Regions from separate parts of the Serratia sp. BNK-23 genome, predicted to be linked through region 3. Evidence: predicted binding sites of a transcription regulator. Region 3 holds the regulator's gene; each other region holds the start of a gene.

Region 1 (2,272 bases), 550 kb from region 3:
CCATTCGGCGAGCTTTGTTCTGTTGCGCTTTGGGCAGCTTCGCCACCACCAGCGACAGAAAAATGATGTTATCAATACCCAGTACGATCTCAAGAATGGTTAGCGTACCTAACGCTAACCAGGCATTGGGATCCATAATCCATTCGAACATTGCCCGACACACCTTAATACTTAATAATGCAAAGCGTGAATTATACGCGTTTATCGTGGCGCTGACAGGTTTAGCTAAACCAGAGTTAAACGAAATCGCTTAGATTGAGAAATGTCTTGCCAGCAGCGCGCCGGTAAAACCCTTTTTCAGATAGAAACCGCGCGGCAGCGTCATGATAGGTTGCCCCTGTTCGCCGATGGCTTCGGTGAGCGCCTTGTTGTTGGCCGCTTTGGGGCGCAGTTGCAGCACTTCGCCGTGGCGTGCGGTGATGCGTTCTACGTGACCGAGCACAATCAGATCCATCAGCTCTTCCCAATCGCGGCGCAGCATCTCTTCTTCAGCAAGGCTCGGGCTCCATAGCAGCGGCGAACCGACGCGGCGCTGCGCCAGCGGGATTTGCCGTTCGCCTTCTACCGGTATCCACAACACGCGCGCCAGCTTGTGGCGAACGTGGCTGCTGGCCCAGGTGACGCCGCTGTTGCCGGTGAGTGGGGCGACGCAGACGAAAGTGGTCTCCAGCGGTTTGCCGGCGGCGTCGACAGGAATGGTTTTCAGCTCAATGCCCAGCTCAGGAAAATCCTGTTCCGGTTTGCTGCCGGCCATGGCGCCGAGATACAGCTCCAGCAGCATGCCCACCCAGCCTTTATCGCGTTTCAGATCCTTGGGGATCGGCAATTGCGCGCGGGCGGCCAGTTCGCCAAAACTGAAGCCGGCCAGCGCCTGAGCGCGCTCGAACAGCTGCCGTTCATTTTCCGGCGGGGGCGGCAGAGGGGATAAAAACGCCATAAATCAAGCCTGTTGAATTTGGTTGAAAAACGTACTGCATAGATACACGGGAAACGCTAACCCCAGTCGCCTGGGGAAAAGAATAATAGTAGCATGATTTTACATGACTTTTTTTCTTTCCTTGCGCGGGCGACAATGCACTTGCGGGGCTTGTTCACCTGAAGCCACCGACAATAAACAGGATCTTACACCTATTTATCCACAGATTTATGGGATAACCCAAATTTTTACCGATCACTGGTTCAATTTACAGCCTTGACTCAGGCGGATTTTTACGAATTTGTCCGTTTTGTGCGTAACTTGCCCGGATAATCTGTGGATAAAAACGGCGTTGGTGGATCTTTCGCCAAGGTAAGATCCTTACCGTGCATAGATCACATTTTTGCCCTGTAAATCACTGTGGGGTATTGGTTAACTGTATGTTTTTAAGTTTAATATTTGTTTTTAGGTATGAGGGGGGATTTTAGGGGACGAGAGTTTTACCGGCTTATCCCTCGAGTTCTGCACACACCTATCCACAGAAAAAGTGAATAAAACCGGTCTGAAAGGCTAGGGTATGTTTATAACTTTGCCTATATCTGTGAGTTATTCCAATGTTATCCGGCCCGCAGCGCCGTAAAGCAGTGGTTTACCGCCTGTAGCTTGTGTGAAACAATCAGGACATCTATGCGAATTTAAGCTTATCGAGGTAGTCCGGTGATCGATGATGATGGCTACCGCCCGAATGTTGGTATCGTAATCTGTAATCGTCAGGGGCAGGTCCTATGGGCCCGCCGTTACGGTCAGCACTCCTGGCAGTTTCCCCAAGGTGGGATTAACCCTGGCGAAACTGCGGAGCAGGCGATGTACCGTGAGCTGTTCGAAGAAGTGGGGCTGAGTAAAAAGGATGTGCGCATCCTGGCTTCGACCCGCAACTGGTTGCGCTATAAATTGCCGAAACGTTTGGTGCGTTGGGACACAAAGCCGGTTTGTATCGGCCAAAAGCAAAAATGGTTTTTGTTGCAGCTACTGTGCAATGACGCTGATATCAATATGCAGCGCAGCAGCACGCCGGAGTTCGACGGTTGGCGCTGGGTGAGCTTCTGGTATCCGGTGCGCCAGGTGGTGTCGTTCAAACGCGACGTCTACCGCCGGGTGATGAAAGAATTCGCCGTGACCGTGATGCCGATGCAAGAGCAGGCGGCGCCGCGGCAGGCCCCCGCTTATCGCCGAAAGAGAGGTTAAGTTAAGCCGACTATGCTCACGCGCTTGCGAGAAATTGTAGAGAAGGTGGCCGCGGCGGCCAGTCTGACGGATGCGCTGGATCTGCTGGTCAATGAAACCTGTCTGGCGATG
Region 2 (2,272 bases), 1.8 Mb from region 3:
CTTGCGCTTTTACTGGCGATAGCACCGCGAGGGGTACACGCTGTGGCTGGCAGCGCATCACGCCGCCGCACCGCATTGATACGCAGGAAGATAAAGCAACTCTCAGGCCAGTTTTACCGCCGGGTGAAAACGGGGATTGTTATCGCCTTGTTAACCGCTAATCAGGCCTGACGCGCTCTGCCGCGGCGGCCTGAAAATACGCGGGGAAGTTAACCCGGACGTTTTTTGCACTCTTGTGGTGCTCTGCGGTGAGGGCGTGGTGCAAGGCATTGCGCCGCCGTCAAGCGCGATCCGCGAGAAAGGGGCCGATGCGATTTTGGCAATGGGGATTTTTAGTATTAATCGGCATAAACAAAGCGATATTTTTATGAAAAAATAACTAAAAAAGCCATTTTGGCGAGTGTAAAGGGCGAAAAGCTTTCTTTCTGTAACTCCCGCCCCGGGCGGGGCGGTGAGAGTTATCCACTATTCCTGTGGATAACCTTGTGCATTAGATTTAGAAAAACGCTGTAAAGCGAGAGCGGACGCGGGTTCTGTTCGCTTTGCCCGCATTCTCGTCTTTTTATTAAAAATGTTATATATCAATAGATTAATTAAAATCAATACACAAGGGTATTGATCAGGTCTCTATGTATGATTTTTCGACGCGGTGCTATCAATAAGTTAATTTTCGGCAAGTTCTGGGGATAAATCTGTTATTGACAATAAAAATGTCACCCGGCTGTAACCTCACGGTGCAACGGCATCGCCGCCGTGCCGGGCGCAGCGACGAATCCGCTTGAAGCTGGTTTTATATCCAGTATCATGGGCACTGGCGCAAATCGCCGACACTTTCCATAATTAGGGGCCATATCCGGCGCAGAGCCGGCTGGCCGCCTGAGCGCGCGCATCTCCACAGGGTAGCCGAGCAATGAGTAAACTTTTCAAACTGCATTCCGAGTTCAAACCGGCCGGCGATCAGCCGGAAGCCATCCGCAAGCTGGAAGAGGGGCTGGAAGACGGCCTGGCGCACCAGACGCTGCTGGGGGTCACCGGTTCGGGCAAGACATTCACCATCGCCAACGTGATAGCCGATCTGAATCGGCCGACCATGGTGCTGGCGCCGAACAAGACGCTGGCGGCGCAGCTGTACGGCGAGATGAAAGCGTTTTTCCCTGAGAATGCGGTGGAATACTTCGTCTCCTACTACGACTACTACCAGCCGGAAGCCTACGTGCCCAGCTCCGACACCTTCATTGAAAAAGACGCTTCGGTGAACGAGCACATCGAGCAGATGCGTCTTTCCGCCACCAAGGCGTTGCTGGAGCGGCGCGACGTGGTGGTGGTGGCGTCGGTGTCGGCGATCTACGGTCTGGGCGATCCGGATCTTTACCTGAAGATGATGCTGCACCTGACCCAGGGGATGATCATCGATCAGCGCTCCATTTTGCGCCGCCTGGCGGAGCTGCAGTATTCCCGCAACGATCAGGCTTTCCAGCGCGCCACCTTCCGCGTGCGCGGCGAGGTGATCGACATCTTCCCGGCGGAATCGGACGAGCTGGCGCTGCGCGTCGAGCTGTTCGACGAAGAAGTGGAACGGCTGTCGCTGTTCGATCCGCTGACCGGGCAGATTGAGCAGGTGGTGCCGCGTTTTACCATTTACCCGAAGTCGCACTACGTGACGCCGCGCGAGCGGATCATGCAGGCGATGGAAGAGATCAAGGTCGATCTGGCGGACCGCCGCAAGGTGCTGCTGGCCAACAACAAGCTGCTGGAAGAGCAACGCCTGACGCAGCGCACCCAGTTCGATCTGGAGATGATGAACGAGCTGGGCTACTGCTCGGGCATCGAAAACTACTCGCGCTACCTTTCCGGGCGTGCCGAGGGCGAGCCGCCGCCGACGCTGTTCGACTACCTGCCGGCGGACGGCCTGCTGGTGGTCGACGAATCCCACGTCACCATTCCGCAGATCGGCGCGATGTTCAAAGGCGACCGCGCGCGCAAGGAAACGCTGGTGGAGTACGGCTTCCGTCTGCCGTCGGCGCTGGACAACCGCCCGCTGCGCTTCGAGGAGTTCGAGGCGCTGGCGCCGCAGACCATCTATGTTTCCGCCACGCCGGGCAAATATGAGCTGGAGAAATCCGGCGGCGATCTGATCGATCAGGTGGTGAGGCCAACCGGGTTGCTGGATCCGATCGTGGAAGTGCGGCCGGTCGCCACTCAGGTGGACGATCTGCTCTCCGAGATCCGCAAGCGCGCGGCGATCAACGAGCGCGTGCTGGTGACCACCCTG
Region 3 (2,272 bases):
AACGCACGAAGCTGTCGCGGCCGAGCCACAGCACGGCGAAGAATTTCTGCACGCCGTTCAACAGACGCAGGTGCGGCGTGCCGTGGCCTTCGCGGCCCGGCGAACGGCCGAACATCACCGAAACCGGCAGCATCTGAATGTCGAGATCCGGGTTGCTGCGATGCAGATCCAGATAGTCGTGGAACAGCTTTACCGACTCTTCTTTTGGGGTGTAATAGCGGAATACGCGCGGGCCGTCGTGAATGAACACGTAGCTCGGCAGCACGGTGCCGTCGATCTCCAGCGAGTTGAGCGGATCGGGCAGATCCTGCGCCAGGCACTGGGTGCGCAGCGTCAGCAAATCCGCCTTGGAATTGTAAGGTAAAACATACAAAATCGGCCGTGAGGGATCCAACCCTAGCTCGGTAACCGGATCTGAAGGGATGACCTTACTTCTTACCAACAATTTAAGTGGTAAATTCAATATTTTATAATAAATTTTACGCCAACCTGACATAACAACGTGAAGCCTCTTGTTAGCAATGCGCCGCAAGCATACCAGAAACCGGGTAGCAGATCTGTGGTGTTCGAAAACCGAGAGCCGTCAGCGCGGACTGTTCTAGACTCTTTTTATTATGACCGACCTCTGAGAAAGGCACGAAAACATGGCAAACCAAGCAACCGGACTGACCCGCATCATCAAGGCAGCCGGCTATTCTTATAAAGGGCTATCCGCCGCCTGGCAGCACGAAGCGGCTTTCCGCCAGGAACTGGTGGTCACCCTTCTGGCTATCATACTGGCTGTCTGGCTGGATGTGGGTGCGATAGCGCGCATTTTATTGATCGGATCGGTAGCGCTGGTGATGATCGTCGAGATCCTGAACAGCGCGATCGAGGCGGTGGTGGATCGCATCGGCAGCGAACATCACGAGCTGTCCGGGCGGGCCAAGGACATGGGATCGGCGGCGGTGTCGCTGGCGATCGTGCTGGCGCTGTTCGTTTGGGGCACGGTCTTATGGCAGCATTTCGGCTGACGAAAAGCGCCTACTGACTGATTTTTATTTATTCTTCGGTTCCCAATCCGCGCTTACCTGTATATACTCACAGCAAGACTGTATAAACAAACAGGGGGCGGAATGAAAGCACTAACTACCAGACAGCAAGAGGTCTACGATCTGATTCGCGAGCACATTTCGCAAACGGGCATGCCGCCAACGCGTGCCGAGATCGCGATGCGTCTGGGGTTCCGTTCGCCTAACGCCGCCGAAGAGCACCTGAAGGCGCTGGCACGCAAAGGCGTGATCGAAATCGTCTCCGGTGCCTCGCGCGGTATCCGTCTGCTGATGGAAGAAGAAGAAGGGCTGCCGCTGATCGGCCGCGTCGCCGCCGGCGAGCCGCTGCTGGCGCAGCAGCACATCGAAGGGCACTACCAGGTGGATCCTTCCCTGTTTAAACCGAGCGCCGATTTCCTGCTGCGGGTGAACGGCATGTCAATGCGCGACATTGGCATTCTGGACGGCGATCTGCTGGCGGTGCACAAAACGCAAGACGTGCGCAACGGCCAGGTCGTGGTCGCGCGGATCGAAGACGAAGTGACGGTCAAGCGCTTGAAAAAGCACGGCAACGTGGTTGAACTGCTGCCGGAGAACAACGAATTCCAACCGATCGTGGTCGATCTGCGTCAGCAGAATTTCACTATCGAAGGGCTGGCGGTCGGCGTGATCCGCAACGGCGACTGGATTTAATCGCCGCGCCATCACCGCCGCTCCCTGTATCAATCGCCCCTGTTTTGGGGCGTTTTTGTTTCTGACTTCGCCCTTTGTCACTCAGTCACAGGAACATCCCATCATGCGCCTGATTTCCGCTTTCACCAGCGACACCGATAAAGCCCTGTGGCGCCTCGCCCTGCCGATGATCTTCTCCAATATTACCGTGCCGCTGCTCGGGTTGGTGGACACCGCGGTGATCGGCCACCTCGACAGCCCCATTTATCTGGGGGGCGTGGCGATCGGTGCGGTGGCGACCAACTTCCTGTTCATGCTGCTGCTGTTCCTGCGCATGAGCACTACCGGCCTGGCGGCGCAAGCGCTGGGGGCGCAGAACCCCCAGGCGCTGGCGCGCGCCTTTATGCAACCGCTGCTGCTGGCGCTGTTGGCCGGGGTGGCGATCGTCCTGCTGCGCTATCCGCTGATCGAACTGGCGCTGCGGATCGTCGGCGGCGATGCCGACGTGCTGGAACAGGCGCGGCGTTTTCTTGAGATCCGCTGGTTAAGCGCCCCGGCGGCGCTGGCCA

Evidence for each region. Region 3 encodes LexA, which represses DNA repair genes until DNA is damaged. Its sites were predicted from a motif close to TNCTGTATGTACATACAGNA; they were not measured.
Region 1: mutH (DNA mismatch repair endonuclease MutH) is a predicted target of LexA. The motif match lies at 970-989, and genes of this name have one in related genera.
Region 2: uvrB (excinuclease ABC subunit UvrB) is a predicted target of LexA. The motif match lies at 783-802, and genes of this name have one in related genera.

Annotation. Positions count from the first base shown of each region.
Region 1 covers NZ_CP179900.1:863,723-865,994, forward strand. The annotation lists gene ACMGF9_RS04090 (TerC family protein) at 1-151, opposite strand, end outside; gene mutH (DNA mismatch repair endonuclease MutH) at 251-937, opposite strand; gene rppH (RNA pyrophosphohydrolase) at 1,634-2,161, shown strand; gene ptsP (phosphoenolpyruvate--protein phosphotransferase) at 2,174-2,272, shown strand, end outside.
Region 2 covers NZ_CP179900.1:3,613,895-3,616,166, reverse strand. The annotation lists gene uvrB (excinuclease ABC subunit UvrB) at 911-2,272, shown strand, end outside.
Region 3 covers NZ_CP179900.1:310,963-313,234, forward strand. The annotation lists gene plsB (glycerol-3-phosphate 1-O-acyltransferase PlsB) at 1-496, opposite strand, end outside; gene ACMGF9_RS01450 (diacylglycerol kinase) at 645-1,013, shown strand; gene lexA (transcriptional repressor LexA) at 1,116-1,724, shown strand; gene dinF (MATE family efflux transporter DinF) at 1,828-2,272, shown strand, end outside.